Regions from separate parts of the Frankia sp. CoBUL1 genome, predicted to be linked through region 2. Evidence: predicted binding sites of a transcription regulator. Region 2 holds the regulator's gene; the other holds the start of a gene.
The links. The regulator LexA, encoded in region 2, represses DNA repair genes until DNA is damaged. The targets are predictions, from matches to a motif close to CGAACNNNNGTTCG.

Region 1: a site for LexA is predicted at 1,983-1,996, ahead of ruvC (crossover junction endodeoxyribonuclease RuvC). Genes of this name have one in related genera too.

What each region holds. Positions count from the first base shown of each region.
Region 1 covers NZ_CDXDOS010000006.1:28,541-43,632, forward strand. Annotated here, with positions in the region: gene ruvB (Holliday junction branch migration DNA helicase RuvB) at 1-554, opposite strand, end outside; gene ruvA (Holliday junction branch migration protein RuvA) at 699-1,442, opposite strand; gene ruvC (crossover junction endodeoxyribonuclease RuvC) at 1,439-1,957, opposite strand; gene AC08OX_RS01630 (YebC/PmpR family DNA-binding transcriptional regulator) at 2,061-2,816, opposite strand; gene pdxT (pyridoxal 5'-phosphate synthase glutaminase subunit PdxT) at 2,839-3,438, opposite strand; gene pdxS (pyridoxal 5'-phosphate synthase lyase subunit PdxS) at 3,435-4,367, opposite strand; gene AC08OX_RS01645 (LemA family protein) at 4,517-5,071, opposite strand; gene AC08OX_RS01650 (glycosyltransferase family 4 protein) at 5,143-6,309, opposite strand; gene AC08OX_RS01655 (phosphatidylinositol mannoside acyltransferase) at 6,317-7,195, opposite strand; gene pgsA (phosphatidylinositol phosphate synthase) at 7,231-7,944, opposite strand; gene AC08OX_RS01665 (elongation factor G-like protein EF-G2) at 8,126-10,306, shown strand; gene AC08OX_RS01670 (HIT family protein) at 10,518-11,096, opposite strand; tRNA gene AC08OX_RS01675 (tRNA-Val) at 12,445-12,516, opposite strand; gene AC08OX_RS01680 (SsgA family sporulation/cell division regulator) at 12,960-13,391, shown strand; gene AC08OX_RS01685 (chorismate-binding protein) at 13,544-14,725, opposite strand; tRNA gene AC08OX_RS01690 (tRNA-Gly) at 14,946-15,018, shown strand; tRNA gene AC08OX_RS01695 (tRNA-Cys) at 15,062-15,092, shown strand, end outside.
Region 2 covers NZ_CDXDOS010000007.1:4,716-19,807, reverse strand. Annotated here, with positions in the region: gene hflX (GTPase HflX) at 1-1,304, shown strand, start outside; gene lexA (transcriptional repressor LexA) at 1,370-2,140, opposite strand; gene AC08OX_RS01755 (LysM peptidoglycan-binding domain-containing protein) at 2,445-2,807, shown strand; gene nrdR (transcriptional regulator NrdR) at 3,145-3,690, shown strand; gene AC08OX_RS01745 (vitamin B12-dependent ribonucleotide reductase) at 4,015-7,878, shown strand; gene AC08OX_RS01740 (amylo-alpha-1,6-glucosidase) at 7,991-9,319, opposite strand; gene AC08OX_RS01735 (RNA polymerase sigma factor) at 9,895-11,163, shown strand; gene AC08OX_RS01730 (acetoacetate--CoA ligase) at 11,335-13,428, opposite strand; gene AC08OX_RS01725 (acetoin utilization protein AcuC) at 13,579-14,859, shown strand; gene AC08OX_RS01720 (bifunctional acetate--CoA ligase family protein/GNAT family N-acetyltransferase) at 14,907-15,092, shown strand, end outside.

The DNA.
Region 1 (15,092 bases), on a different contig from region 2:
GCGTCGTAGAAGTCCAGATGGGCGGTGAACCCGAACCGATCCCGCAGCGGGCCGGTCAGCAGGCCCGACCGGGTGGTAGCCCCGACCAGCGTGAATGGCGACACGTCGAGGGGGATCGCGGTCGCGCCCGGGCCCTTGCCCAGGATGACGTCAACCCGGAAGTCCTCCATCGCGGCGTAGAGCAGTTCCTCGGCTGGCCGGGCGATCCGGTGAATCTCGTCGAGGAACAGGACCTCTCCCGGGGAGAGGGCAGTGAGGATCGCGACGAGATCCCCGGCGCGTTCGATCGCCGGCCCACTGGTCATCCGCAACGGAACCTCGAGCTCCTGCGCCATGATCATCGCGAGGCTGGTCTTGCCCAGACCGGGCGGGCCCGACAGCAGGACGTGGTCCGGCGGGCGACCACGCGCCCGCGCCCCCTCGAGCATGATTGTGAGCTGCTCGCGCACCTTACGCTGGCCGACGAACTCGGCCAGGGTGCGCGGACGCAGCCCGGCCTCGAAGGCGCGCTCCTCGGGACTCGCCGCGGCGGACACCAGGCCGTCGTCACTCATGTCCCACCTCCGCGTACCCCCGCTCCGGCTGACCGCCGCTCCGGCTGACCGCCGCCCCGGCTGACCACCGCCCCGGCTGACCACCGCCCCGGCTGACCACCGCCCGACGCGGTCGCGCGCCGCATGGCGGCGTCATAACGGCCCTCACCTGCGTAGCACGGCAAGACTTGCGCGCAGCAGGGTCGCGGCGTCGGGCGGAGCGCCGCCGGTTCCCGAGTCGGCCCCGGCCCGGGAACCCGGGGCGCCTTCCTTTCCCGGGACGTCTCCCTTGCCCGGGGCGGCCTGCTCGCCACCGGCTGCGGCGCCCTCGCCCGCGGGCGCGGCCAGGACCACGAGCGCCCGGGACACGGCGTCGTCGGCCTCACGACCCGAGTAGCCCAGGCCCACCAGCGCCTCCCGCACGGTCGCCGCGACCCCGACGGTATCGGCCGGCATCGGTTCCGGTCCCGGCGTCGGGCGCGGGCCGGGCAGCGGCGCACCGTCACCCGGCGGACCGAGCCGGTCCCGCAGGTCCAGGACGATGCGCTGCGCGCCCTTGCGCCCGATACCGGGGACCTTCGTCAGCACCGCGAGATCCTCCTCGGCGACGGCGCGGCGCACCGTGTCGGGATCGTGCACCCCGAGCACGGCCTGGGCGAGCTTGGGCCCGACTCCGGCCGCGCTCTGCAGGATCTCGAAGACGTCGCGCGCATCGGCGTCGGCGAAGCCGTAGAGGGTCAGCTCGGTCTCGCGCACGATCAGGGTGGTGGCGAGGGAGGCGGACTCCCCCACCCGTAGCCGCGACAGCGTCGACGGCGAGCAGTGGACGAGCAGGCCCACCCCGCCGACCTCGATGACGGCGGACAGCGGGGTCAGCGCGGTGACCGTGCCGGCCAACGACGCGATCATCGGGTGGGTCCGCCCGGCGCGGCGGAACGGAACCGGGCCAGCGCCGGCCCGCGCCACAGGTGGCAGAGCGCCAACGCGAGGGCGTCCGCCGCGTCGGCCGGGCGTGGCGCCTCGGTCAGCCCGAGCAATCTGGTGATCATAAAACTGACCTGCGCTTTGTCCGCCCGGCCGCTGCCGGTCACCGCGGCCTTCACCTCACTGGGCGTGTAGAGACCCACCGACAGGCCCCGCCGGGCGGCCAGCACGATGGCGACCGCCCCGGCCTGCGCGGTACCCATCACGGTACGCATGTTCGCCTGGCTGAAGACCTTCTCGACCGCGACCGCCTGCGGGCGGGTGCGATCGAGCCAGGCGTCGATGCCATCGGACACGGCGCACAACCGTTCGGCGACCTCGGCGGTGGCGGGGGTGCGCACCACCCCCACCTCGACCAGGCGGGCCCGGATGCCGAGGCCACCGTCGACGACCCCCAGGCCACACCGGGTCAGCCCCGGATCGACCCCCAGCACCCGCATCCACCCTCCCGACCGCACGTTCACAAGAACATTCGTTCGATTCTAGGGGCGGCGACACAACCGGACATCCACGACACGCCCAACGGATCGCCCGAGAGGACGATCAGCTGCCGACGAGCTCCATCACGTCATCGGAGATGTCGGCATTGAACCAGACGTTCTGGACGTCATCGAGATCCTCGACCGCCTCGATGAGCTTGAGGACCTTGGCGGCGGGTTCGGCCTCCAGCGACACGCTCACACTCGGCAGCCAGGAGATGTCCGCGGAGGTGACCGCCAGGCCAGCATCGGTGGCGGCCACCCGCACGGCGTGCAGATCGGTCGCCTCGGAGACCACCTCGAAGGCCTCCCCGACGTCGTTGACCTCCTCCGCGCCGGCGTCGAGCACTGCGAGCAGTACGTCGTCCTCGGTGAGGCCGGCGGTCTTCTCGATAAGCACGACACCCTTGCGGTTGAACAGGTACGACACCGACCCCGGGTCGGCCACCGTGCCGCCGTTACGGGTGATCGCCACCCGGACATCCGACGCCGCCCGGTTACGGTTGTCGGTCAGGCACTCCACGAGGATCGCCACCCCGCCCGGGCCGTACGCCTCATAGGTGATGTCCTCGTAGTTCACCCCACCGGCGAGCTCGCCGGAACCCCGCTTGACGGCCCGTTCGATGTTGTCGTTCGGCACGGACTGCGACTTCGCCTTGGCGATGGCGTCGGCGAGCGTCGGGTTGCCCGCGGGGTCTCCGCCGCCCGTCTTGGCCGCCACCTCGACCGTCTTGATCAGTTTGGCGAACAGCTTGCCCCGGCGGGCATCGATGACCGCCTTCTTGTGCTTGGTGGTCGCCCACTTGGAGTGGCCGCTCATGACCTGCCTCTCTTGCGCCCGATCATCGACCGGACCCGGACGATCGGACGCTGTCGACGAATAGCCGGTGCACCCGGGCATCACCGGTCAGCTCCGGATGGAACGCGGTGGCCAGCAGCGGTCCTTGGCGGACCGTCACCGGCGCCTCGGCGACACGGGCCAGGACCTCGACCGCGTCTCCTGCCTTTTCTACCCATGGTGCCCGGATGAAGACCGCGTGCACAGGTGGCCCCGTCACCCCGACGACCTCGAGGTGTGCCTCGAACGAGTCCACCTGCCGGCCGAAGGCGTTACGCCGGACGACGATGTCCAGCCCGCCGATCAGTGGTTGATCCGGCCGACCGCCCACGACGTCCCGCGCAAGCAGGATCATGCCAGCACATGAACCGAACACGGGCAACCTCGCGGCCACCGCCGCCCGCAACGGCTCCAACAGCTCGAACACGCGCAGCAACCGGCCGATCGTGGTGGATTCACCTCCGGGCAGGACGAGCCCGTCGACCTCGGCGAGCTCCACCGCGTGGCGCACCGCCACCGGCCGCGCGCCGGCCTCGGTGAGCGCCCGGGCGTGCTCGCGCACATCCCCCTGCAACGCGAGGATGCCGATCCGCGGGCCACTCACCAGCCGCGGTCGGCGTAGCGGGCTTCCGGGGGAAGCTCGGTGACGTTGATGCCCACCATCGCCTCGCCGAGGCCCCGGGAGACCTTCACCAGAACGTCGGGGTCCTTGAACATGGTGGTCGCCTCGACGATGGACCGAGCGCGGCGCGCCGGGTCCCCGGACTTGAAGATCCCGGACCCGACGAACACCCCGTCCGCGCCGAGCTGCATCATCAGCGCCGCGTCCGCCGGGGTGGCGATACCGCCGGCGGTGAACAGCACGACGGGCAGCCGACCGAGCCGGGCCACCTCGGCGACCAGCTCGATCGGGGCGCGCAGCTCCTTGGCCGCCGCGTAGAGCTCCTCGGCGGGCAGCCCCGACAGCCGGGCGATCTCCGCCCGGATGGTACGCATGTGCACCACGGCGTTGGACACCTCGCCGGTGCCCGCCTCACCCTTGGAACGGATCATCGCCGCGCCCTCGGCGATCCGGCGCAGCGCCTCCCCCAGGTTGGTGGCTCCGCAGACGAACGGCACCGTGAAGCGCCACTTGTCGATGTGGTGGTGCGGGTCGGCAGGCGTGAGAACCTCGGACTCGTCGACGTAGTCCACCCCGAGCGCCTGCAGCACCTGTGCCTCGACGAAATGCCCGATCCGGGCCTTGGCCATGACCGGGATGGAGACCGCCTCGATGATCTCCGAGATCATGTCGGGATCACTCATCCGCGCCACCCCACCCTGCGCCCGGATGTCGGCGGGAACCCGCTCCAGCGCCATCACCGCGACGGCGCCGGCGTCCTCGGCGATGCGGGCCTGCTCGGCGGTGACCACATCCATGATCACACCGCCCTTGAGCATCTCCGCCATGCCGCGCTTGACGCGGGCGGTACCGGCATGCCGGGCGGAGTCGGTCGCCGGGCCGGCGGCGGGGGCAGTCTGGCCCTCGGACATGATGTGCCGTCTCTTTTCACTGGGTCGGGTCGCCAGGGCCGCGGGGTACCGGCATGTCTGGCACCTGCATGTCGGCTACCCCACCGGATGGTTCCCGTACGGGTGGGTCGGTTTTCCATGGTACGGCGATCTCGCGACCGGCCGGGCCGTCAGGAGGCCAGCCCCGGCAGGTCGTCGTGAGGGACGCCCTCGCCACGGATCGGCAGGGCGTCGTCGATCTCGAAGTAGCCGGCCGGCGGCCGGCGGCCGGCCAGGTGCGCCATCCGCACCACGCGTCGGCCGGCAAGTGCCCGCAGGTCGCGGACCGCGTCGTTGTGGAACTGCCGGGCGAGCGCGACCCGGGCCGCGCAGGAGTCGACCGCATGCAGCTCGGCGGGGTGGTGCTGGCCGGCCGCGGCGACCTCGGCGGACCGTAACGCCCGGCTCAGGGCATTCTCGCTCTGCTCGACCGCGGCGTCCAACGCCCCCCCGGCGAGCAGGTCCGGATAGGCCGTTCGGGCCCGGGCCACGCTCTCGCCCAGCTCGGCCAGCTCACACCGCAGGGCCAGCTCGCGCGCGGCGTCGGCGCGGGCGACCAGGTGCGCCACCAGCCCACCGCGGGCGTCCGCGACCCGGGCCGCGAGTCGGTCGAGCCGAGTGGCCAGCCAGGTCAGATAGGTCGCGATCGCCACCACCAGGGCGACCACCACCACGACGACGGTCATCCCGCGCAGCGTAACCAACGGCCGAATATGACGTGGCTCTGGTACCGGGGCAGGTCAGTTACCGGGGCAGGTCAGTCCCCACTCCTCGCGTCGCCCCGGACCGGCAACCGCGTCGCCGTCGCGACCGACACCCGCATGTCCCCGGAGACCATCTGGTACACCCCGACGATCCGCTCGGCGATGGCCCGCCAGTCGTAGGCGGCGACGACGGCGCGACCGCGTTCCACCAGCCGCGCGGCGCCGGCGGGATCACGCAGCACCTGGGCCAGGGTCGCGGCCAGCCGCGCGGGATCGCCGACATCGAACAGCCTGCCGGCGCGCCCGTCATCGAGGACCCGGCGGAAGGCGTCGATGTCGCTGGCCACCACCGGGGTCCCGGTCGCCATCGCCTCGAGCAGCACGATCCCGAAGCTCTCCTGACCGGTGTTCGGGGCGCAGTAGACCTGCCCGGAGGCGAAGACCCGGGGCTTGTCAGCGTCGGAGACCATGCCGACGAGGTCGACCCGCGAGCGCAGGGTGGGCTCCAGCCGGGCCCGCACCGCCGCCCCGTCACCGGGCCCCGCCACCAGCAGCCGGACACCGTCGATCTCGGCGGCGAGCGCCGGCAGGGCTGCGAGCAGCACGTCAAGGCCCTTGCGCGGCTCGTCGATGCGCCCGAGGAACACGACGGTGGGCCGCCCGTTGTCGTAGTCGGGCAGGGGCCGGGCGCCGGCGAAGTTCTGCACCGCCACCCCGTTCGGGATCAGGATGGCGTCGGCGCCCAGATGCTCGACGAGGGTGCGCCGGGCCGCCTCGGAGACCGCGATCCGAGCCCGCAGCTTCTCGAACGACGGCTGCAGCGCGCCCTGGGCCGCGGTGAGGAACCGCGACCGGGGGTTGGCGGTGTGGAAGGTGGCGACGATCGGTCCGTCGGCCAGCATGCAGGCCAGGAGGCTGACGCTGGGCGCGGTCGGTTCGTGGGCGTGCAGGACATCGAAGTCGTGCTCACGCAGCCAACGGCGGACCCGGGCGGCCGAGACCGGGCCCATCAGGAGCCGGGCGACGGAGCCGTTGTAGGGCAGCGGTAACGCCCGACCCGCGTCCACCGCGTAGGGCGGCAGGGTCCGTTCGTCGTCCACCGGGGTGATGACGGACACCTCGTGACCGGCGGCGATCAGGGTCTCGGCGAGGTCACGCACGTGCGCCTGGACCCCACCCGGTACGTCCCAGGCGTAGGGGCAGGCCAGACCGATCTTCACGGCGGCGTCATCCGTCGTCGCGCCAGATCCGCTGGAGCATGTGCCAGTCCGCGGGGTGCGCGGCAACGCCGGCAGCGAAGGCGTCTGCGAGTCCCTGCGTCATCGTCGGGATGTCGCTCGGCTCGACGGCGGGATGGATCCGCCCGCTCCACCCGTCATGGTCGAACCAGAGCGTGGCGGGCAGCAGCGCCGCTCCGGTGCGCAACGCGAGCGCCGCGGGCCCGCCGGGCATGGTGACCGTGGCGCCGAAGAACCTCACCGGGATCCCGCCGCGGGAGAGATCCCGGTCCGCGAGCAGGCAGAGCATCCCCCCGGCCAGCAGGCGGTCGGTAAGCAGGTCGAACGGAGGAGCCTGCCCGCCGGTCAGCGGGACGACCTCCATGCCGAGTTCCGAGCGGAAGGCCAAGAACCGCTCGAAGAGCGCCTCCGGCCGCAGGCGTTCGGCGACGGTCGTGAACGGCACGCCATTCGCCACCAGCCAGGCGCCCGCCTGCTCCCAGTTGCCCATGTGCGGCAGCGCCACGATGGTCCCTTTCCCGCGGGCGTGCGCATCCCACAACCGATACTGGTCCAGCAGCCGCAGCCGGCCGACGACACGGTCCAGACCGATCTCCCGGAAGCGGAACACCTCCAGCCAGTACCGCGCGTAGGAGCGCATCGCCGCCCGGGTCAACCGGTCCAGATCGGTTCCCGGCGGCGCCACCCGGGCGAGATTCGACCGCAGCCGGCGCACCCCCCGCCCGTCGCGGCGGTAGGCCAGGTCGGCGCCGAACCGGAACGCCGCGGCGGCCACGGGCTGCGGGAGCAGCCGGACGCCGCGCCAGCCCAGCGCGTAGGCGAGGTCGGTGAACCGCCCGGCTGCCGCCGCCCGCCCGCCCGTCGTCAACGCTCGGCTCTTCGTCGGGTCGTCTCGATGACCGCTCAGCGGCCGTTGCGGCCGGGGCCGAAGGTGGTCGCGGTCCGGGACGCAGCCGCGGTCCGGGACGCGGTGGTCGGGGCCGCCCTTGACGTCAACGGGGAGGGAGGGTCCCCCGCGCGGTACCACTGCCGGTAGACGTGGACGACCCGTTGGACGACCGTCAGCGTGGTGGCACCGACGAGGAACCACAGCGCCGCGGGCAGGAGGTAAGGCACCCCGAGGCCGTACAGCCCGGCGGCGACCAGCAGGATCAGCAACCGCTCGCCCCGTTCGGCGAACCCCACGTCACAGGTGAAGCCGAGTCCCTCGGCGCGGGCCTTGACGTACGAGGTGATCGACCCGGCGACCAGGCAGATCAGGGCCGCACCCGCCAACGGCAGGGAATCGCCGTCGCCAGCGTACCAGAGGACGAGCGATCCGAAGATCGCGCCGTCGCCGACCCGGTCGGACGTGGAGTCGAGAAAGGCCCCCCACTTGGAGGAGATACCGCGGGCGCGGGCGATGACCCCGTCGAGCAGGTCCGAGAAGACGAACAGCGTGATCACCACGGTGCCGAGGAAGAACACCCCGCGGGTGAAGAACCCCAGAGCCCCGCCCGCGACCCCGACCATGCCGATGATCGTCACGACATCCGGCGACACCGACGACCGGGCGGCCCACTGGCTCACCGGGTCGAGCAACTTCTGGATCTGCGGTCGTGCCTTGCTAGCGAGCATGTCCGTCCCGTCGTCCCGCGTGGTCGTCCCGCGTGCGCCCGACTTCGGGCGGTCTTCACAGTACAGCCGCCACGATCCGCGCATTCCCGACCACGGCCGCCCTCGGGCTTGTGTCCCAGGTAACAGGGGAGGACTCTGCCGTTACCGAACAGGCCGTTACCTCCCAGTCAAGGAGGCGAGGATGTCATCAGCCTCGTGCGATGTGCGCAACGTCGTCCTGGTAGGCCACACCGGCGCGGGCAAGACGGCTCTGGTGGACCGTCTGCTCGCCACCGACGGGCCGCCGGACCGCCAGAACGGCGACCGTCAGACTACCCAGACCAGCTACGTCGGCCATGCCGATCCCGAGCGTCGCCCGGCACGGTCGGTCAGCCTCACCCTGTGTTCGGTCAGTCATCGCGGTCTCACGATCAATCTTCTGGACACCCCGGGCTATCCCGACTTCGTGGGCGAGCTGCGGGCGGGCCTGCGGGCCGCCGACGCCGCTCTGTTCGTCGTCAGCGCGATCGACGGGGTGGATGGCGCGACCGGCATGGTGTGGGCGGAGTGCGCCGGGGTCGGCATGCCCCGCGCGATCGTGCTCACCCATCTCGACCATCCCCGGGCCGATTTCGCGGCGGCCGTCGAGGGCTGCCAACGGGCCTTCGGGGCCGGCGTGCTGCCGGCCTACCTGCCCGAGCGGGAGGCCGGCGCCTCGATGCGGCTGGTGGATCTGCTGTCCGGGCGGGTGCGGGAGTACCCGGACGGCGGCTGCCGGGAACTCGCGACCCCGGCCGACCTCACCGGCCGGTACGCCTCCGCCCACGCCGCCCTGGTCGAGGGGATCATCGCTGAGAGCGAGGACGAGGCCCTCCTCGACCGGTACCTGTCCGGTGATGAGCCCGACACCAAGCTCCTGCTCGGCGATCTGGAGACCGCGGTCGCCCGCGGGACGTTCTTCCCGGTGTTGCCGGCCGGTCTGCTTCCGGGTTCGACCTCGGGTCCGGGCGCCGGTGCAGGGAGCGATCGGGGCGGCGGGCGGGCCGGCGGTTTCGGCTCCGTCGAACTGCTGGACCTGTTCGTGCAGGGGTTCCCCTCGCCGCGGGAGCATCTCCTGCCGCCGGTGAGCCGCCCTGACGGCTCCCCCTGCGAGCAGAGCCACGGCAATCCGGCCGGGCCGCTCGTGGCCGAGGTCGTGAAGACGACCACGGACCCTTACGTGGGCCGGATGTCGGTGGTTCGGGTGTTCTCCGGCACGCTGCATCCCGACGATGCGGTGCACGTCAGCGGGCACGTCAGCGGGCACGGCAGAGCCACGGCCAGGCACGCCGACCACGACGACGACGAGCAGGTCGGGGCGCTCTCCCGGCCGTACGGCTCGGTTCTGCACACGGTGGGCGAGTGCCCGGCCGGCGGCATCTGCGTGGTGACGAAGCTCAGCACCGCCGAGACCGGCGACACCCTCTCCGATCGCGACGACCCGCGCTACCTGCCCGCATGGTCGATGCCCGAACCGCAGCTCCCCGTCGCGATCAGTGCCCGAAGCCGCGCGGACGAGGACAGGCTGTCGACCGCACTCGGCCGGCTGGCCGTGGAGGACCCGACGCTACGGATCGAGCAGAACCCCGAGACCGCCCAACTCGTCCTGTGGTGCATGGGCGAGGCCCACAGCGACACGGTCCTGGAACGGCTCGCCCAGCGCTACGGCGCCGCGGTGGACCGGATCGCGCCCCGGATCCCGCTGCGGGAGACACTGCGTGCCCCGGCACGCGGACTCGGCCGTCAGGTCAAGCAGTCCGGTGGGCACGGTCAGTTCGCGGTATGCCAGATCGAGGTCGAACCACTCCCGGCGGGTGGGGGCTTCGAGTTCGTCGATGAGGTGGTCGGCGGCGCGGTTCCCCGGGCCTTCATCCCGTCGGTGGAGAAGGGCGTCCGGGCGCAGATGGCGCAGGGCGTCCGCACCGGCCATCCCATGGTTGATCTACGGGTCCGCCTCGTTGACGGCAAGGCGCACAGCGTCGACTCCTCGGACATGGCCTTTCAGATCGCCGGCGCACTGGCGCTCAAGGACGCGGCCCGGGCCGCCGGCGTCGTCGTGCTCGAGCCGATCCTGGCCGTTGACGTCCTGGTACCCGACGAGTACGTCGGGGCCGTGATGGGCGACCTGTCCACTCGCCGAGGACGGGTCGTCGGGATGGAACCCGTCCCTGGCAGGCCCGGGGCCACCCCCCGGGCGGTCATTCACGCAGAGGTCCCTGCGAGCGAAATGATCCGATATGCGATTGAACTACGGTCCTTGAGCCACGGCACGGGTAGCTTCACGCGGAACCATCGCGGCTACGAGCCGATGCCACCACAGCTTGGGGATGCCCTGTCGGCGTGAAGCGAAAAAACAGCATAAAGCAGGAATCATACATAAAGTAGTAAAGGCGAACAATCGGCAACCTTCGGCCCAGTTCAGGAAGGATCGCCGACGGGAGACATCCGCGACCGCACACCCGCCGCACCGGGCAGGACGCCGGGCGGGACCCGGTGCGGCGGGCAGCCCCGACGGTGGTGCCCCGACCCGGCTGCGGCCTCCACCGGGCCCGGTGCTACCCGCCCTGCTCGTCGGACGCGGTCTGCGCCCAGGCCTGGGCGAGCATCTGCCTGGTCTGCCCGAGCAGGGCGGGCAGCACCCTGGTCGCGCCCACCACGGGCATGAAGTTCGTGTCACCGCCCCACCGCGGCACCACGTGCTGATGCACGTGCGAGGCGATCCCGGCGCCGGCGACATCCCCCAGGTTCATGCCGGTGTTGAACCCGTGGGCCCCGCTGGCGGCCCGCAGCGCACGGAGCGCGTGCTGAACGAAGAATGCCATCTCGACGATCTCTTCGGGGTCCATGTCGGCGTAGTCCGCGACGTGGCGATAGGGCACGACGAGAAGGTGCCCGGCATTGTAGGGGTACAGGTTGAGGACCGCGTAGACGCTTTTACCCCGGGCAACCACGAGGCCGTCCTCGTCGGACATCCCGACAATGGAGCAGAATGGGCATTCATCGTCACGGGAGCGGCCCTCACCCCTGATATAAGCCATGCGATGCGGGGTGTAGAGCCGCTGGAAAGCATCCGGACCGCCGACCCCCGCCTGCTCCTCCAGGGGAACCCCCTCGGGTGAGAGCTCGGCCGTCACGGGGCGACCGCCACGGCACCGCCCCGGCCGAGCCGAGTGAACATGCAGGCAGCGCCCATCGAGCGGGCCATGGATACCGGAACCTGCTCGGCCATCAGCAAGGGCGCTGCCTCCCCGGGACGAGCTCCCCAGGGGGGAGCAATATCATCTCGTCAATTTATCAGGATCTGAGCGACGAGAGACGCCCCCGGTAGGCGAGGAGGCTCGCGTGCGGGTGCGGTCCGGCGCATGAAGAGGGAGACTGACGGCGTGGGGGGGTCGCCGCCGGTCTCCCTCGAGTGACGTAATCGGTTTCGAACCACGGCGCCCTGGATCTGACGCGCGGATGATGCGCACGAGGGGTCCGCGACCGAGAGGAGCCCTCCCGGCGCAACCCCGCGAGAAGCCATCGCGACAACCTTGCGACAGCCCGAGCCCGTTACGCCCTGCCCGGCCAGCTTAGCGGACGTTAAGCCAATCTGTACAGCGTCAGCGGCACCTTCATGGGGGAAAACGCTAATCGGACCCGGCGTGGACCCAGCTCGCAAACCAGTGACCTGACCTGCGGAAAGGGGCGGGACGCACAACGATGCCGATCAACCATGGGCCAACCGGTATATCAACGACCACCGGAATCGTTCCACGGCGACGCACGGCGTCGACCATCCCCAGCGCGCGGAACTCCACGGGCACCACGAATCAACAGCATGCGCCCGAAAGATGGGCAGTCCCGCCCCCAAGGGCCGCGATGCATCGCGGCGGCGGCTCGCGCGATGCACCCGGGGGCACCGCGACGCGGGCTTGGACGTCACTTTCCGTGAAGAACGAGGCTCGGAGCCGACCCCGGGTCGAGGTATCGACGCGCTCGTCGCCCACACTGTCGCCCGGGCTGGAGCATCGGCCGGGACCCCCTCCGGGATCCGCCTCCATCGGCGATGTCCCCACCAAAGTGGGGGTAGATGTCGATTCGTCGCCAGCCCACGACGTCGCGGCCCAGACACCCAGAAACCGGCCAATCGGGGATATTTCGCACCACTCCCTGAGGCAGGCGCCCCACCGGCAGCGGACAGCTCCGACCACCCTTCGAGCCACAGCACGCCGCGAGGGCCGGGGGCACACCCGGGCAGACCTCGGACGGGACCGAGACGGCCTGCTACCGGGGGAAACGTGCCGAGTCCCGCCGGCGGGAGAGGACACCGCCGAGCTGCACCACCCGTTTGGGGTAGCCCCTCCCAGGCACCGACAAAACCGCCCGGACCAGGAAAAACGCCGCATCGCGAGGGGCGCGAAGATCATCCACTGGACAGATATCTCATGGGAGCACAACAAGCTCCCGACCCGGGAGCGGAGCATGGCAAGCCCAATCGCGTGGGCGTACGTGGTTTCGAACCACGGACCTCTGCCGTGTGAAGGCAGCGCTCTACCACTGAGCTATACGCCCTTGCTGGTGGGACCACCCTACACGCCGGGGATACGGGCCGACGAAGGGGTCGGCAGCGGGGGGTCGACGGACGGATGGGGCAATGTCCACCGTCCTGTCCGGTGGCCGGACTGGACCAGGTTCGCCGCGACTGGCCGTGGTTGGGAAGGGTCCCGATGGGGAAGACTCAGGGGGGAACGGCCTTGGCGGGATGACCTGGCGCCCGGGGACGCTCGGACGCTACGGACAGTAATCATCTATAGGATTTAAGTAGAAGATCCGTCCGATAGTCGACCGAACCATGATCACTCGAAGCAGGTTCACCCTTCCGGGCCAGGCAACTCGCCCGAACTACCGTAACGGATGTTGTCTTGGCATAATCTTGTTTCCAACGGGACTCGGAGAGGGAACTATCCCGTTACACGGGTGCTCGCCCGCACCATCGCACCATGAGAGGCCACCCGATGACTATTCGTCACGATTCAATCACCGCAGAACTCGCCCTCCGCCTTGTCGTTCCCGGCGGGGCGCCCGTGCCGGTCGCCGCCACCGTCCGGTACGAGCCGGCCGATCCGTACGCGATCAGCATCGGCTTCCGCACCGGTGCGGACGAGGTCGTGGAGTGGACATTCGCACGCCAGCTCCTCAGCGACGGTGTGCGCCGACCTGCCGGGGATGGCGACGTGCAGGTGTGGCCTGCCGCCCAGTCCGGGGGACGGATCGTCTGCCTGTCCCTGTCCAGCCCGTCCGGGCATGCACTGTTCGAGATGCCGCGGTCCGAGGTGCTGGCCTTCCTACGGCGGACGTATTCAGCCGTCCCCCTCGGCGGGGAGAGCGACATCATCGATCTTGACGCCGAACTCGCCCTCCTCATCTGGGGCGGCCCCGAGCGGTGATCTCACCGGGGTCGGGACCGCTGCCCGATCCCGGTAAGCCGGTGCGGGCATTTTGCGACCAGGGGAGGCCCTTCCCCACCTGCATCCGAGGTAGCTTCCACCCGGTCACACACAGACCAGTCACACACAGAGCACCCGCCCGCCTGGCCGGCCTAGCGCCGCCAGGCGGGTTCTTTTGTCCTCGGCCCACCGCCGGTGCCCGGCTTATCGTCCGATCGGCTCGCCAGCCCCACCAGCCGGTCGGCCTTCAGCTCGGTCTCACGCCACTCCGAGTCCGGATCACTCCCCCACGTGATACCAGCGCCGGTACCGAACCAGATCCGGTCGTCCTCGATCCAGAACGTACGAATACCAACAGACAGCCAACCCACGTTCCGGTCGGCATCCACCCAGCCGATCCCCCCGCAGTAGTAGCCCCGAGAGGCCGGTTCCAGTTCTCGGATGATCCGCAGCGCACTCGACTTCGGCGCACCGGAGACGGAACCAGGCGGGCAGGTCGCCGCCAGGAGGTCCCGCCAGCCCACTCCCGGCCGCAGCCGGGCCCGGACGGTCGAGACGAGGTGCACGAGACCGGGGTGTTTCTCCACAGCGCAGAGTGAAGGCACCGTCACGCCTCCCGGGCGGGCAACCCGCCCGAGATCGTTGCGAACAAGATCGACAATCATGATGTTCTCGGCGACGTCCTTCTCCCGCAGATCCGCCGCCGTCCGACCGGTTCCCTTGATGGGCCTGGAGCTCACGACGTCGCCCTGGCGGGAGAGGAACAGCTCCGGGGAGGCGCCGACGATGCGCACCCCGGCCTCCGGCACGTCCAGGACGACCGCGTACGGCGCGGGATTGCCGGCGGCGACGACGGCCGCCAGGGCACCAAGATCGACACCGGCAGCACCGACACCGGGACCCCCCGCGCCTTCCGCCGCGGGCGCCGACAGGGGCGCCGACAGCAATCGGCAGAGATTGACCTGGTAGACCTCCCCCGCCGCGATACGCTCACGGATCGCCGCAACCCCGTCAAGGTAGGCTGCCCGGTTCATGGTCGTCGCCCATGCGGCTCGCGACGGTCCGAGCCAGGGGCCACGCCGCAGCGCCGCGACACCACCGGGAGGTGCCGGCCGCACGTCGGCGAACCGGATGCAACGGACGGCCCCCTTGAAGTCGACGACGACCGCCCAGAAGCCATCTCGATCCAGCACCGCGGCGTCATCGCTGATCTCCACGACCTCGGTCGCGAACCGGCCGCCGGCGAGCAGGAACGAGGAGGCATCCCACGGGGGTGACGGTGCCACACGCCCGAGAGGGCTCGTCTCCCGAGCCGCCACGTTCGTCTCGCTCATTCCGATCACGCTACCGCCGCCCGAGGTGACCCGCCGCCCAGGGCATGGACCAGCCCCTCGACGGCCGCCGGCCGCATGGACGTGCCGTGGGCGAAAGCCGGTGTTCATCCGGAGAAACTTGACCCAACGCAACATCTCAGCGACGCCCGCCGGACGGTTCGACGTCTGGCCCGATCGTCCGCTAGAGTGCTACCTGCACCGCCGAGAAGCGCGGAGCAGCGCGGACGTGGCTCAGTTGGTAGAGCATCACCTTGCCAAGGTGAGGGTCGCGGGTTCGAATCCCGTCGTCCGCTCGGGAACAGAGAGGCTTGAGGTCCGTCCCCAGCGGCCTCCCACGGCGGAGTGGCCGAGTGGTTTAGGCAAGGGC
Region 2 (15,092 bases):
TCGCCACCGAGCTCGACGACGTTACCGAGGTCGAGTACCGGCAGCTGCGGCTGGAGCGTGTCGTCCTCATCGGCGTATGGACGTCGGGTTCCCCGCGGTCGGCCGAGAGCTCCATGGCGGAGCTCGCGGCGCTCGCCACGACCGCCGGTTCGGTGGTGCTCGACGCGCTCGTGCAGCGTCGCGACCGGCCGGATGCCGCGACTTACGTCGGTTCGGGCAAGGCCCGCGAGCTCGCCGAGGTCGTCGCGGCGACCGGCGCGGACACGGTGGTCTGCGATGGCGAGCTCACCCCGGGTCAGCTGCGGCAGCTGGAGGAGGTCGTCAAAGTAAAGGTCATCGACCGGACGGCCCTCATCCTGGACATCTTCGCCCAGCACGCGACCTCTCGCGAGGGCAAGGCCCAGGTCGAGCTCGCGCAGTTGCAGTACATGCTGCCCCGGCTGCGTGGGTGGGGTGAGTCGATGTCGCGGGCCGCGGCCAGTGGCGGCGGCCGGGCGCCCATCGGTACCCGCGGTCCCGGTGAGACGAAGATCGAGACCGATCGTCGGCGGCTGCGGGCCAGGATGGCGCGGTTGCGCCGCGAGCTCGCCGCGATGACGACCGTGCGGGAGACCAAGCGTTCCGCCCGGCGGCGGGGCGAGGTCCCCAGCGTGGCGATCGCCGGTTACACCAACGCCGGTAAGTCGTCGCTGCTCAACCGGCTGACCGGCGCGGGTGTCCTGGTCGAGGACGCGCTGTTCGCCACCCTCGATCCGACCGTGCGGCGGGCGACCCTGCCGGACGGCCGGGCCTTCACCCTGACCGACACCGTCGGATTCGTCCGGCATCTGCCGCATCAGATCGTCGAGGCGTTCCGCTCGACGCTGGAAGAGGTCGCCGATGCCGATCTCATCCTGCACGTTGTGGACGGATCATCGCCGGATCCGGCCGCGCAGATCTCCGCCGTGCGCGAGGTTCTCAACGACATCGACGCGGGCGGCGTTCCCGAGCTGATCGTCGTCAACAAGGTGGACGCCGTGGAGCCGACGGTCGTCGCGGGGCTGCGCCAGCTCGCCCCGGACGCCGTGTTCGTCTCGGCACGTACGGGCGAGGGGCTGGCCGCGCTGGTCGACGCGCTCTGTGCCCGGGTGCCGCATCCCGACGTGGAGATGCGCGTGCTCGTGCCCTACACCCGGGGCGACTTGGTCTCCCGGGTGCACGCGAACGGCGAGGTGCTCACGATGGAGCACACCGAGACCGGTACCCGGCTGTCCGCCCGGGTTTCCTCGGGACTCGCAGCGGAGCTGCACGCCTACCGGGCCTGAGCCCAGGAGCGATCAGACGCGAGGCAACCCGGCCGGCCGCCCGACGGGCGGCCGGCCGATCCACATCAAACCCTGCGGAGCACAGCCACGATCCGGCCGAGGATGGTCGCATCCTCACCGGGGATGTCGGCGAAGGCCGAGTTCTCCGGATGTAGCCAGATCTTGCCGTCCCGAAGCCGCAGACGCTTGACCGTCGCCTCCCCGTCGATCATTGCGGCGACGATCTCCCCGTTGTCCGCGACCGGCTGCTGGCGGACGACCACCCAGTCACCGTCGCAGATCGCCGCGTTGATCATCGAGTCGCCGACGACCCGGAGCAGGAACAGAGTGCCCTCGCCGACGATCTCCCTGGGTAGCGGGAAGACGTCCTCGACCGCCTGCTCGGCCAGGATCGGGCCACCGGCGGCGATCCGGCCCAGCACCGGCACGTAGGCCGCCTCCGACTTGCTTCCTTCGGTGGTGCCCGGCGCCGCCTCACCGATGATGGGAATCGTGCCCGCCACCGTCGTCGTGCCCGCGCCCACATCCGCGCGTCGCCGGGGGTGCTCGACGGTCAGAACCTCCATCGCTCTCGGGCGGTTCGGGTCCCGCCGCAGGTAGCCCTTCTCCTCGAGCACCTTGAGCTGGTGAGCCACACTACTGGTGCTGGTGAGGCCGACCGCCTCACCGATCTCCCGCACGCTGGGCGGATACCCGCGCCGCTCCACCGCGGCCCGGATGACCTCCAGCACCTTGCGCTGCCGGGGGGTCAGGCCCGCGTCCGTGGGGCCTTCGGGAAAGGCTCGCACGTTGCCGCGGGTTCCGCCCCGGCGCGTACCCCTGCCTTGGCTAGTCATCGCTTACCGTTCTCCTCGTCGCGTTTTTCTTCCGCCGTGCGGCCACCGGCCGGCCGGCGACCGCACGGCGGACCGTCCCGCTCCGGAAGCGGTCACCCACCGACTCGCCGCCGTCCGTGACCGGGGGAAACCGCCCGGTTCACACCCGATCGACTCGACGGTAACCGGCGGGTCGCAGAATCTCAAACGTCTGTTCGAGCGTGTCCCTGGCGGTTTCCGGTTCCCGATGCGACAATCGACCACGCGTTCGATCGAACGAAGGTTCGATCTTCGGCGTTCGGTGTCGTCGGAACGGGAGGGTGCCGTGGGATCCGCACACAGGGCGCGGGTCGTCGACCTGTCGATGGCCAGAGACCGGGTGGGTCGTCGCCCGCCCGCACCCCCGCCGCTCCGGCTGACCCGGCGGGGTCGGGTGGTGGTGGTATCGATCGTCGTGGCGGTCGTCGTGGCGGTAGCAATCATGATCATGCCTGGGGTGTCGATTGCCGGGCCGGATACCGCGGAGGCGCCGCGGCACCATCTGGTCGTGCCGGGGGAGACGCTGTGGGAGGTGGCAGTGGCGCTCGACGAGAGCGCCGACACCCGGGTCATGGTGGACCGGCTGATGCGGCTGAACCACCTGCGGTCACCACTGATCGCCCCGGGCCAGTCGTTACTCCTTCCCTGACGCCCGGCTTCCCGGCTTTCCGGGTCCACGAGTGTCTCGGCGCAGGGTTCTCGCGCACCGTCGTCTTTCGTCCACGTGCGGTGCCACGTGCGATGCGGACCACACGGACCACACGGGGGTGCTGTCCTCATCTCTGGGGCCGTGCGCTACCTTGGACACAACATCTGGTGCTTACCGGGGTGTAAGTCATCCACAGGTTGTTCCACAGGTCTTCCGCGGGGAGCTGGCGGTCCATCCACAAGGTGGTCTTTCCGGCGTGGATGCCGGGTCCTCAACGGTGTCCCTCATCCCCGGTCCGGGGCGGTCGGCTCCGGCGCGGGCGAAGGAGGCGTAGCGCGTGCGGTGCCCGTTCTGCCGGCATCCGGACAGTCGCGTCGTTGACAGTCGGGAGGCCGAGGAGGGTTCGGCGATCCGCCGCAGGCGGTCCTGCCTGTCCTGCGGTCGCCGGTTCACTACGATGGAGGAGGCGTCCCTTCAGGTTCGCAAGCGCAGTGGGGCGGCCGAGCCGTTCAGCCGGGCCAAGGTCATCGCCGGTGTCCGCAAGGCCTGCCAGGGCCGGCCGGTGCGGGATGATGATCTCGCGCTTCTGGCGCAGCGGGTAGAGGACGCCGTCCGCTCGTCGGGGTCGGCGGAGGTGCCCGCGGAGGCGATCGGCCGGGCGATCCTCGGTCCGCTCCGTGAGCTCGACGAGGTGGCTTATCTCCGCTTCGCCTCGGTGTACCTGGCCTTCGAGTCGTTGACTGACTTCGAGTCCGCGATCGCCGCGTTGCGCTCCGAGGCCGCCGGACCTCCCACCACGCGGGATGGACCAGCACGACCGGTCCCGCGCGGCGCCGTCGATGCCTCGCCGGTGATCGGCACCCAGCAGGTGCATAGCAGGTAGGGCCGGGACCGCTCGACCGAAAGCGTCATACATCGCCCTGGCTCGCCGTGCCGGCCCGGTCCCGCCGGCGACGGGTGACATCCCGCGTCGCGGCCGTGCGAGGACCGCGGACCTCCCGGACGGCACGCATGCGGCCCGGCTCGACCTGGCTGGTGCCGTTCGCCGTGCGTGTGTTTGCCGTGCGCGTGCTCGTCCCCGCGGGCACCGCCGTGCGTCGAGGTCCGGCCCCGCACCGTCCCGACGTCCGCTGGCTGCGGCCTGGGGCGGGGATGCCCACAACACATTGTTGAAGGTTGGAGCTGACGAGTGAAGACGAGGAGCGTCATGACCGACAGCCGCGGCACGAAGCCGAGCAGGTCAGCGGCGAAAGCGAGTGGGTTGAAGATCCAGCGGTCACGTACCACCGCCGGCGTCCACCCGTACGACGAGGTCACCTGGGAGTCCCGGGACGTCGTCATGACCAACTGGCGGGACGGCTCGGTCAACTTCGAGCAGCGGGGAGTGGAATTCCCGCAGTTCTGGTCGGTGAACGCCTCCAACATCGTTACCAGCAAGTACTTCCGTGGGGCGCCCGGCACGCCGGGGCGGGAGTGGTCGCTGCGGCAGTTGATCGATCGGGTCGTGCACGCCTACGGCGCGGCCGGCCGCGAGCACGGCTACTTCGCCTCGGACACCGACGCCGAGATCTTCGAGCACGAACTGACCTGGATGCTGCTCCACCAGGTCTTCAGCTTCAACTCGCCGGTCTGGTTCAACGTGGGAACCCCCGCGCCGCAGCAGGTCTCGGCGTGCCAGCCCTATGACGCCCTCGTCAGCACGCCATCCGGTCTGGTTCCCATCGGCGCCTTGGTGGAGACGGACGCGGTGGGGATGAAGGTCTTCGACGCGCACGGTCTGACCCAGGTGATCGCGACCAAGTCCAACGGCGTCAAGGACGTCCTGCGGATCTGGACGAGGGCCGGTCACGCGCTCGACGTCACCGCCGATCATCTGGTGTGGCGGAGCACCTCCGCGGGTGCCGGGGCCTTCGTCCCCGCCGGCGCGCTGCGGGCCGGGGACACCCTCGAGTGGCATCGCACCATCGCCCCGGGCGAGGGTGAGATCACTTCACGGGAGATCGCCGAGGCGGCGCTCGCGGGCCGGCTGCAGGCGGACGGTTTTGTTGGTCGGTACGCCGGTACGAACGCCTCGCTGACCATCGAGGCGATGACTGTGCCGACCCGGCTGTATGATGCTCCGCTACCCGTTGTCGCGGCTTATCTGCGCAGCCTGTTCCAGGCCGATGGCTACGTGTCCCGCCGGGAGCGCTCGACGCTGATCGGGCTGGACATGATTAGCGAGGGCCTCATTCGCGGGGTGCAGGGTTTGCTCGCCCGGTTCGGCATCTTCGCGCGGGTACGCCGCGAGGCGGATCCGCGACCCGACCGCCACGACCTCTGGAGCCTGGGCATTCAGAACGCCGGTGACCGGCGGACGTTCGCGGACGAGATCGGCTTCCTCGATCCGGTGAAGGCCGCGAAGCTGGAGACGTCGTTCGATCAGCCCGGCCAGGCCGCGAAGCCGGTGAAGCGGTTGCAGATCGAGCGCATTGAGCCGCGCGGGCCGATGCCGGTCTACGACATCCAGACCGACAGCGGCGAGTACCTCTCCGCCGGCCTCCGTGTGCACAACTGCTTCATCCTCTCCGTGGACGACACCATGGAGTCGATCCTGAACTGGTACCGGGAAGAGGGGCTGATCTTCAAGGGGGGTTCCGGGGCCGGGCTCAACCTGTCCCGCATCCGGTCCTCGAAGGAGCTGCTGTCCTCCGGGGGCACCGCCTCCGGGCCGGTGAGCTTCATGCGCGGCGCCGACGCCTCGGCGGGTACGATCAAGTCTGGTGGCGCGACCCGGCGGGCGGCGAAGATGGTCGTGCTCGACGTCGATCATCCCGACATCGTCGAGTTCGTGGAGACGAAGGCCCGGGAAGAAGCCAAGATCCGGGCGTTGCGGGACGCCGGCTTCGACATGGACCTCGGCGGGCGTGACATCGCCTCCGTGCAATACCAGAACGCCAACAACTCCGTCCGGGTGACCGACGAGTTCATGCGGGCGGTCGTCGACGGCGGCGGCTTCGACCTGCGGGCCCGCCTCGACGGCCGCGTCCTGGAGACGGTGGACGCCCGCGGGCTGTTCCACACGATCGCCGAGGCCGCGTGGGCCTGCGCCGATCCCGGCATCCAGTACGACGGAACGATCAACGACTGGCACACCTGCCCCGAGAGCGGCCGGATCAGCGCCTCCAACCCGTGCAGCGAGTACGTGCACCTGGACAACTCCAGCTGCAACCTGGCCTCGCTGAACCTGCTGAAGTTCCTGCGCCCGGACCGCAGCTTCGACGCCGAGGCGTTCGTCGCGGCGGTCGAGTTGATCATTACCGCGATGGACATCTCGATCTGCTTCGCCGACTTCCCGACACCGGAGATCACCAGGGTCAGCCGGGCCTACCGGCAGCTCGGCATCGGCTACGCCAACCTCGGTGCCCTGCTGATGGCCAGCGCCCGGGCCTACGACTCGGACGGCGGCCGGGCGCTGGCCGCATCGATCACCTCGCTGATGACGGCCACCGCCTACCGGCGCTCCGCCGAACTCGCCGGGATCGTCGGCGCCTACGACGGCTTCGCCCGCAACGCGGACGCGCACCGGCGGGTGATGCGCAAGCATGCCGCCGCGAACGACGCGGTGCGCAGCGTGCACGCCGAGGACTCCCGGATCCTCGCCGCCGCGTCCCGGGAATGGGCCCGGGCGCAGACCGTCGGCGAGAAGCACGGATGGCGCAACGCGCAGGCCAGCCTGCTCCCCCCGACGGGCACGATCGGTCTGGCGATGGACTGCGACACCACCGGCATCGAGCCGGACCTCGCCCTGGTGAAGATGAAGAAGCTGGTCGGCGGCGCCAGCATGAGGATTGTGAACCAGACGGTCCCGGCGGCCCTGCAGGCGCTCGGCTACCCCGAGGAGACCATCGAGGCGACCGTCGAGTACATCGCCGAGCACGGGCACGTCATCGACGCTCCCGGCCTGCGTCCGGAGCACTACGAGGTGTTCGACTGCGCCATCGGGGAGCGCGCGATCTCCCCGATGGGCCATGTCCGCATGATGGCCGCGGTACAGCCGTTCCTCTCCGGCGCGATCTCGAAGACGGTGAACATGCCGTCGACCGCCACGGTCGCCGAGGTCGAGCAGATCTACCTGGAGGGGTGGCGGCTGGGTCTGAAGGCCCTCGCCATCTACCGGGACAACTGCAAGGTCGGCCAGCCGCTGACCGACGTCAAGGGGGCGAAGCAGGCCGCCGAGCTGGCCGCCACCCGGACCGGTACGGGAGTCGGGGCCGGCACGGGAGTCGGGGCCGGCACGGGAGACGCGGTCGGGACCGCCGGCTCCGTCGGACCTGCCCCGGTGGAGGTCGAGTACCGGCCGGTGCGCCGCCGGCTGCCGAAGACCCGCCCGTCGCGGACGGTGTCCTTCTCCGTCGGTGGGGCCGAGGGTTATCTGACCGCCGGTTCCTACCCGGACGACGGTCTCGGTGAGGTCTTCATCAAGATGTCGAAGCAGGGGTCCACCCTGGCGGGCGTGATGGACGCGTTCGCGATCGCCATCTCGATCGGCCTGCAGTACGGCGTGCCGCTGGAGGCGTACGTCAGCAAGTTCATCAACATGCGGTTCGAGCCGGCTGGGATGACCGATGACCCGGACGTGCGGATCGCCCAGTCGATCATGGATTATCTGTTCCGTCGCCTCGCGCTCGACTATCTCGACGCCGATCAGCGGGCCGAACTCGGCATCTCGACCGCGGCCGACCGGGCCCGTCGGGTCGCGGGTCAGTACGGTCCAGCGCCGGCGGTGGAGGCCGCGCGATCGGCGCAGCCCGCCGGGATCGACGGCCCGGCCGGATCCCAGGGGGCCGCGGTGACCGGATCCTCGGCTTCCGTCGCCGATCGGGGTGACCCGGGCGTCCCGCCCGGTCCGGCGGTAGGGAACGGCCCGGCGTACGTGGCACGGGAGTTGCGGCTGGCACCGCCCGGCGAGTCGCTCGTCGCGCAGACCGTGGTCGATGCTCCGCTCTGCTTCACCTGCGGGGTGACCATGCGGCCAGCTGGTAGCTGCTACGTCTGTGAGCAGTGCGGTTCGACCAGCGGCTGCAGCTAGGCGTCGCGGCGGCCGGTCCGACCGGGTGCCCGATGCGCATCGGGCACCCGGTCGGACCGGCCGCCTGCTCCGCATCGGGTCCCTGCTCCGAGACAGTGCTCGGCGGTGTGGCTCAGTGCTCGGCGGCGAGGAGGTCGACCAGGAGCGCCGCGGTCCAGGAGAACCGGTTGCTGCCCGCGCCGGAACCGTCGAGGGGTGAGTAGTACTCGAACATCGCCCCGGACGATGCGATCATGTCGATCGTGTTCTGGCGCAGGTTCTCCGCGGCGTCGAGCCGACCGTAACGCTCCAGCCCGTCGGCAATCAGCCAGTTCATGTTGACCCAGACGGGACCCTGCCAGTAACACCGGGGAAGGAAGCCCGGGTCGTCGAGCGGCACGCTCGCGATGCCGAACCGGGACCAGTAGCGCGGTGAGGTGAGCGTCTTGACCATCTCGTCGACCCGGTCCTCGGGCACGACCCCGGCATAGAGCGGCAGGAACCCCGAGATCGTCTCGTGGCGCAGCAGCGTTCCCGTCCGGAAGTCGCGGCTGTAGTAGGTGCCGTCGGCGTGGAGCCGCTCGATCGCCTCGCGCGTCCTGTGCATGGACCGCCACAGCCAGGCGGGGATGGTCTGGCCGATCTCGGCGGCGATGGCGGTGAGGTGCTCGTTGGCCCGGATGAGGATCGCGTTGAAGGCGACGTCCTGGACGAGGGGGACGATGCTCCGACGGATCTCGCGGAAGTTGTAGTGCGCCCGCCGCAGCTCACGCACGATCCGGTAGAGCGTGAACAGGTCTCCCGAGGTGAGCCGCTCGTCGGGGGGGACCTCCTTGGCATCGCGCCGCAGCGCGTCGCCGCCGTTGATCCGGCGCAGTGCCCGCACTCCCAGCGGAGCCGCCGGCCTGGTGATCTCCATCCAGGCCGGCGTGTTGTCCATCCCCGACTCCCAGGAGTGGACCAGGGTGACGAGACCGTCGTCGTCGGGGTCGCGTTCGAGGTAGAGCCACGTGTGGAAGCGCAGCAGGCCGGGGAACAACGCGCGGTAGAAGGCGTCGCGGGCGGATGGCGTCATCATGGCGGCGATCCGGACGGCGGCTTCGGCGATCATCGGCGGCTGGGTGACCCCCGTGCTCTGCACTCCGCCGGCGGTCGTGGTCACCTGGTCGCAGCGCCAGCGCTGCGGACCGGCGTGGTAGAAGTCCGAGGTCTCCGCGAAGATCACGTGGGGGATCATGCCGTTCGGCCACTGGCCTCGCAGCAGCGAGAGGACCTCCTTGGCGGCCCGTCCCGGGTCGAGACGGCGCAGTCCGATCGCGATGAAGCAGCTGTCCCAGAGCCACTGGTGCGGGTAGAGCGTCGGGGAGGGCCGGGTGATGTCGCCGAGGTCGTTGTCTCGTAGCACGTCGATCGCGGTTTCCCGTAGTGCCGCCAGGTCTGCGGGAAGGCTGGGGACGGACATCGTGTGAGAGTAGCGGTTACACGCTGTGCACAGAGGCAGGGTCCGTCGGGTGTGGCCCGCCTAACGGAATCGCCGTTCTCGAGCGCCTCGGCGTCGGGGTGGCGTCGGGGTGGTGTCGGCGGCGGCGCCCGCGTCGGCCCGCCGGTCGTTCCGTCCCGGTGGAGAGCCCGGGTCCGGGCCGGGTCGCGGGTGTCGGCTTGCCGACTACCGTTACGGGTTAGCACCGACCGGTGATCGTCAGAAAATATGGCACGGATGATGGAACGCAAAAAACTTCTACAGTAAGTAGTGGATCTGTTGCTTACAGTTGACGCTGGCCTGATCCGCAGGGTGCTCGGCCACCAGAGAAGCTCAGGAGAGTCCGCGGTTCGCGCCACAGGGTGGAATCTGCCAGGTAGTCTTCGCGGCAGCGAGTGCAGCGTCTCGAGGGCTAGGGTCTACACTGCTTGGTAGGCCCGGCGATCGCTGATGTCCGGGTGTGCCTGCACGGGGAATGGTTCCGCGTCTTCGTTCGTTACCTCCCACGTGCACAGAACGAGACGACCCACCCGCACCGACCATCGGATTTGCCACTGATGACGCTGCCTGCTCTGGAACTTGCCGAGCGCACCGACGACAACCGCCCGCGTAGCCCGCGGCGTGCTCGTCGGGCCGCTCCTCCTGTCCGCACCGCTCCCAGCCGTTCGCTGGCCGCTGTTCCCGACGATACCGACGAGCTCGATGTGAGCGCGGTGGCCGAGGTCATCGCCCGTGGTCGCGAGGCCGGCGAGATCAGCCGCTCCGAGTTGCGTGACGCGCTCGAGTCCGCGGACATCGGTATTGAACTGTTGCCCGCTCTCATCGCGCGCCTCAACGCCGTTGGCATCGAACTCCTTGACGAGGAGGATGCGAGCGACGACGCCACCGCCGCCAGCCGGTCCACCGCCGAACACGCGGGTACCGCCGACCTCGTGCGCATGTACCTGCGCGAGATCGGCAAGGTGCCGCTGCTCAACGCCGCCCAGGAGGTCGAACTCTCCAAGCGGGTCGAGGCGGGCCTGTTCGCTGAGTACAAGCTCGAGAGCGTCCCCGACCTGCCCGCCGATCTTCGTCGTGATCTCGGTCTGCTGGTCAAGGACGGCCATGCCGCCAAGCAGCAGCTCGTCTCGGCGAACCTGCGGCTGGTGGTCTCCGTCGCCAAGAAGTACAGCGGTCGCGGGATGACCCTGTTGGACCTGGTCCAGGAGGGCAACCTCGGTCTTATCCGCGCGGTGGAGAAGTTCGACTACGCCAAGGGCTACAAGTTCTCGACCTATGCGACCTGGTGGATCCGCCAGGCCATCGGCCGGGCGCTCGCCGATCAGGCGCGGACGATCCGCATCCCGGTCCACGTGGTCGAGCAGATTAACAAGATCACCCGGTTGCAGCGCCAGCTCGTCTCCACGCTCGGCCGTGAGCCGACCGACGAGGAGCTCGCCCTCGAGCTGGACATGCCGATCGAGCAGGTGGTGGAGCTGCGCCGGTATGCGCAGGACACCGTCAGCCTGGAGACCTCGGTCGGTGACGATGGTGACTCCGTGCTCGGTGACTTCATCGAGGACTCCGACGCGACCTCCCCGGCGGACGCCGCCTCCTACGGCGCCATGCAGGACGAGATCGAGAACGTCCTCGGTGGCCTGAGCCCGCGGGAGCGCGAGGTGATGCGGCTGCGCTTCGGTCTCGCCGACGGCAAGCAGCACACCCTCGCCGAGGTGGGCAACCGGCTCGGCCTGACCCGTGAGCGCATCCGTCAGATCGAGCGGGATACGCTTCGGGAGTTGCGCAAGCCCGCCGTCGCCGGTCGGCTGCGCGAGTTCCTCGACTGATCGATCGGGCGAGCGCACCTGCGGTCGAGTCCGCGGGGGCACGTCCACGGGTGCACGGTGCGGCACGGGTGGAAGACAAGAGTACCGCGATCATGGCGGTCACGTCATGATCGCGGGATCGATGAAAGTCGGATCTTCGTTTTTGCCGGGTGAAGATCCGACTTTGCTGTATCAAGCTCCGGGTTCGGCCTCTCCGTCGGATCCGGTGCCGGGTTCCAGCGCGGTTCCCGTCATCGGCTCCGACGCCGACCGCCGCGACCGGGCCGAGGCGGCGGCGAAGGGCAGCAGGGCATCGGGGTTGGCGACCGAGTCGAGGCTCACGGCCTTGTCCAGGGCAGTCCCGGCGAGCAGGCGCTTCACCGGTACCTCAAGCTTCTTGCCGGTGTGGGTCCGAGGGACCTCGGTGATCTCGATGATCTGGTCGGGAACGTGGCGTGGGCTGAGTTCGGCGCGCAGAACCTCGCGCAGCCGGGCGGCCACCGCCTTGGTCAGGCCGGGCTCGGTGAGGACGACGAAAAGGAGCAGCTCGCCGTGCCCGCGCTCGTCCGCGGTGTCGACCGCGAGGCTGTCGGCGATCCCGGGGACCCGCTCGACCACGCTGTAGAGCTCGCTGGTACCGATCCGGACGCCGCCGCGGTTCAACGTCGCGTCCGAACGTCCCTGGATGACGACGGCGCCGGTAGGTGTGATCCTCGCCCAGTCCCCGTGGCGCCAGACGCCAGGGTAGACGGAGAAGTAGCTCTCCCGCAGCCGGCCGCCGTCCGGGTCGGCCCAGAAGCACAGCGGCATGGACGGCATCGGCGCGGTCACGACAAGCTCACCGACCTCGTCGACGACCTCCTCGCCGGCCTCGTCGAAGACGCGCACCGCGCAGCCCAGCGCGCGCGATTCGATCTCCCCGGCCCGCACCGGCATCGTCGGCAGGCCCGCCACCAGCGCCGTGCAGACGTCGGTGCCACCGCTGATCGACGACAGCATCACGGTCGGGCCCACCGCTTCGTACACCCAGGCATAGCCGGCTGCGGATAGTGGCGATCCGGTCGATCCGACGGTGCGCAGCCTGGACAGGTCGGCGAACTCGCGCGGGACCAGCCCGGCGTCCTCGCAGGCCTGCAGGTAGCCCACGGACGTGCCCAGGCACGTGAGCTCCAGGGCCTCCGCCAGACCGAACAGGGTGCCGAGCGCCGGATAGCCGGGCGCTCCGTCGTAGAGCACGACGGTCGCGCCGACGAGCAGACCGGAGACCAGATAGTTCCACATCATCCAGCCGGTCGTGGTGAACCAGCAGAACCGGTCGTCCGGACCGAGATCGAGGTGCAACGCCAGCGACTTCAGGTGCTCCAGCAGGATGCCGCCGTGGCCGTGCACGATCGCCTTGGGGGGGCCGGTCGTGCCGGACGAGTAGAGGATCCACAGCGGCGCGTCGAAGGCGACCCGGGTGAACTCGGGCTCGGAGGTCTCCGAAGCCATCAGCTCGTCCCAGGTGAGCAGCCCCGGCAGCCCCGCGGCCCGGGCCCGGGAGAGCGCGTCCGGCCACAGGTACGGCACGATCACGCTTGCCCCGAGCCCCGGCAGGTCGCCCGCAAGCGCGGCGAGGGTGCCGAGGGCGTCGTAGCTCTTCCCGCCGTAGCTGTAGCCGTCAACGCCGATCAGGACCTTCGGGTCGATCTGGCCGAACCGCGCGCGCAGGGCCGTCGGGCCGAGTTCCGGCGAGCACGACGACCACACCGCGCCGATGCTGGCGGTGGCCAACATCCCCACCATCGCGTAGACGGTGTTCGGCAGCACGGCGCAGACCCGGTCACCCTCGGCGACACCCAGGCTCCGCAGTCCCGCCGCCGCCTTCGCCACCTGCCGGCGCAGCTCGTCCCAGGACACCACGGCCGTGGCACCGTCCTCGCGCACGGCGATGACGGCCGGGGCCGGCCCGCGCCGGGTGAGTGCGTTCTCCGCGTAGTTCACCCGGGCACCGGGAAACCAGACCGCGCCGGGCATCGCCGCGTCGGCGAGCGCCGGACCGGTGCCGCGGTCCCCCTCGACCGCGCAGAAATCCCAGATCGACTCCCAGAACGTGTTCAGGTCGGTGACAGACCACTCCCACAGGCGCGTGTCGTCGGCGAGCTCAACCCCCCGCTCGGCGGCGAGCCAGGCGCGGTAGTTGGTCACCGCGGCCTGGCTGATCCGACGGGGAGGCGGTTCCCACAGTGGCGTGCCGGCAGCCACCGACCCACCATCACGGCCGGCCGGCTGCCGCCCGTCTTCCATCGCCGCATGGTCCGGTGTCACTCGGTCTGCTGCCACGGGCACTGACCCTAGGCCATTCCGGGCAGATCTACGTGCCTCATCGATGGCCCCGGGTTTTCGTCATCGACACCACCGCTACCTCTGGGAGCGTGATCGGGCTACGGTCGACAGATGGGTGTCCCGGGCGATTCCGAGCTGCGGACCGACGGCCGTCCGCCGGTCGAGCCGCAGGCCGAGCCGACGGTCGTGGCCTGGGATCCGGTCATGGCCGGCTACGACTTCGGGCCGGCGCATCCGCTGCATCCCGTGCGGCTCGAGCTCACCATGGACCTCGCCATGAGTCTCGGTGTTCTCGACGCGCCGGGCATCCGGATCTCCAGGCCGACCCTCGCCTCCGACGACCTCATCGGCCTGATCCACGATCCGGTCTACCTGAGCGCGGTCCGCGCCGCGCCCGACCCGGCGCAGGCCAGGTTCGCGGCCCTGTTCGGCCTGGGCACGGCCGACAACCCGATCTTCGAACAGATGCACGAGGCCGCCGCACTCATCGCCGGTGGCACGATCGAGGCGGCACGGGCGGTGTGGAGCGGGCCGCCGCGGCACGCCGTGTCGATCGCCGGCGGGCTGCATCACGCGATGCCGGGAATGGCGAGCGGATTCTGCATCTACAACGACCCGGCGATCGCGATCGCCTGGTTGCTCTCCGCCGGAGCCACCAGAGTGGCGTACGTCGACGTGGACGTGCATCACGGCGACGGCGTGCAGACGGCGTTCTACGACGATCCGCGGGTGCTCACCATCTCCCTGCACCAGACGGGGAGCACCCTCTTCCCGGGCACCGGATTCCCGACCGAGGTGGGTGCTCCCGCCGCGGAGGGCACCGCGGTGAACGTGGCGTTGCCCCCCGCCACCGGCGATGCCGGCTGGCTGCGCGCCTTCTCCGGGGTGGTGCCGGTGCTCCTGCGGTCCTTCCGGCCGCAGGTGCTGGTGACCCAGCACGGCTGCGACACGCACGCCTTCGACCCGCTGGCCGATCTGGCGCTGTCGGTGGACGGCCAACGGGCCTCCTACGACCTGCTGCACGCGCTGGCCCACGAGGTCTGCGACGGACGCTGGCTGGCCTGCGGCGGTGGCGGGTACGCGCTGGACACGGTCGTGCCGCGGGCCTGGACGCAGCTGCTGGCGATCGCCGGCCACGTGCCCCTGGATGCCGGCCGCGCTCTGCCGGAGGACTGGCGCTCCGCGGCGCCGGGACGGGTGCGGGCGGCGACCGGGCAGAAGCCCGTCGGAGCCGCCGCCATGCCCCGGACGCTCGGGGACGGGGTGAGTGTCCGGTATCGTCCCTGGGACGCGGGAGAGGGAGACCCCGACGATCCGTTGGACCGGACGGTGGCGGCGACCCGGCGTCAGGTGCTGCCGTTGCACGGCCTCGACCCCACCGTCGACCGCTGAGCACTGCGTGCGAGCTGAGCACTGCGTGAGAACCGGGTGAGCGCCGCGTGAGCACCGAGCCTCCGGTCGTCTATCCGGCCGAGTGGGAGGCCGACGTCATCCTCAGCGACGGCGGCACCGCCCACATCCGCCCGATCCTGCCGACGGACGGCCCGCTGTTGCGGACCTTCTGGACCCGGCTGTCGACCCAGTCGATCTACTTCCGGTTCTTCGCCGTGCGCCGTGCCCTGAGC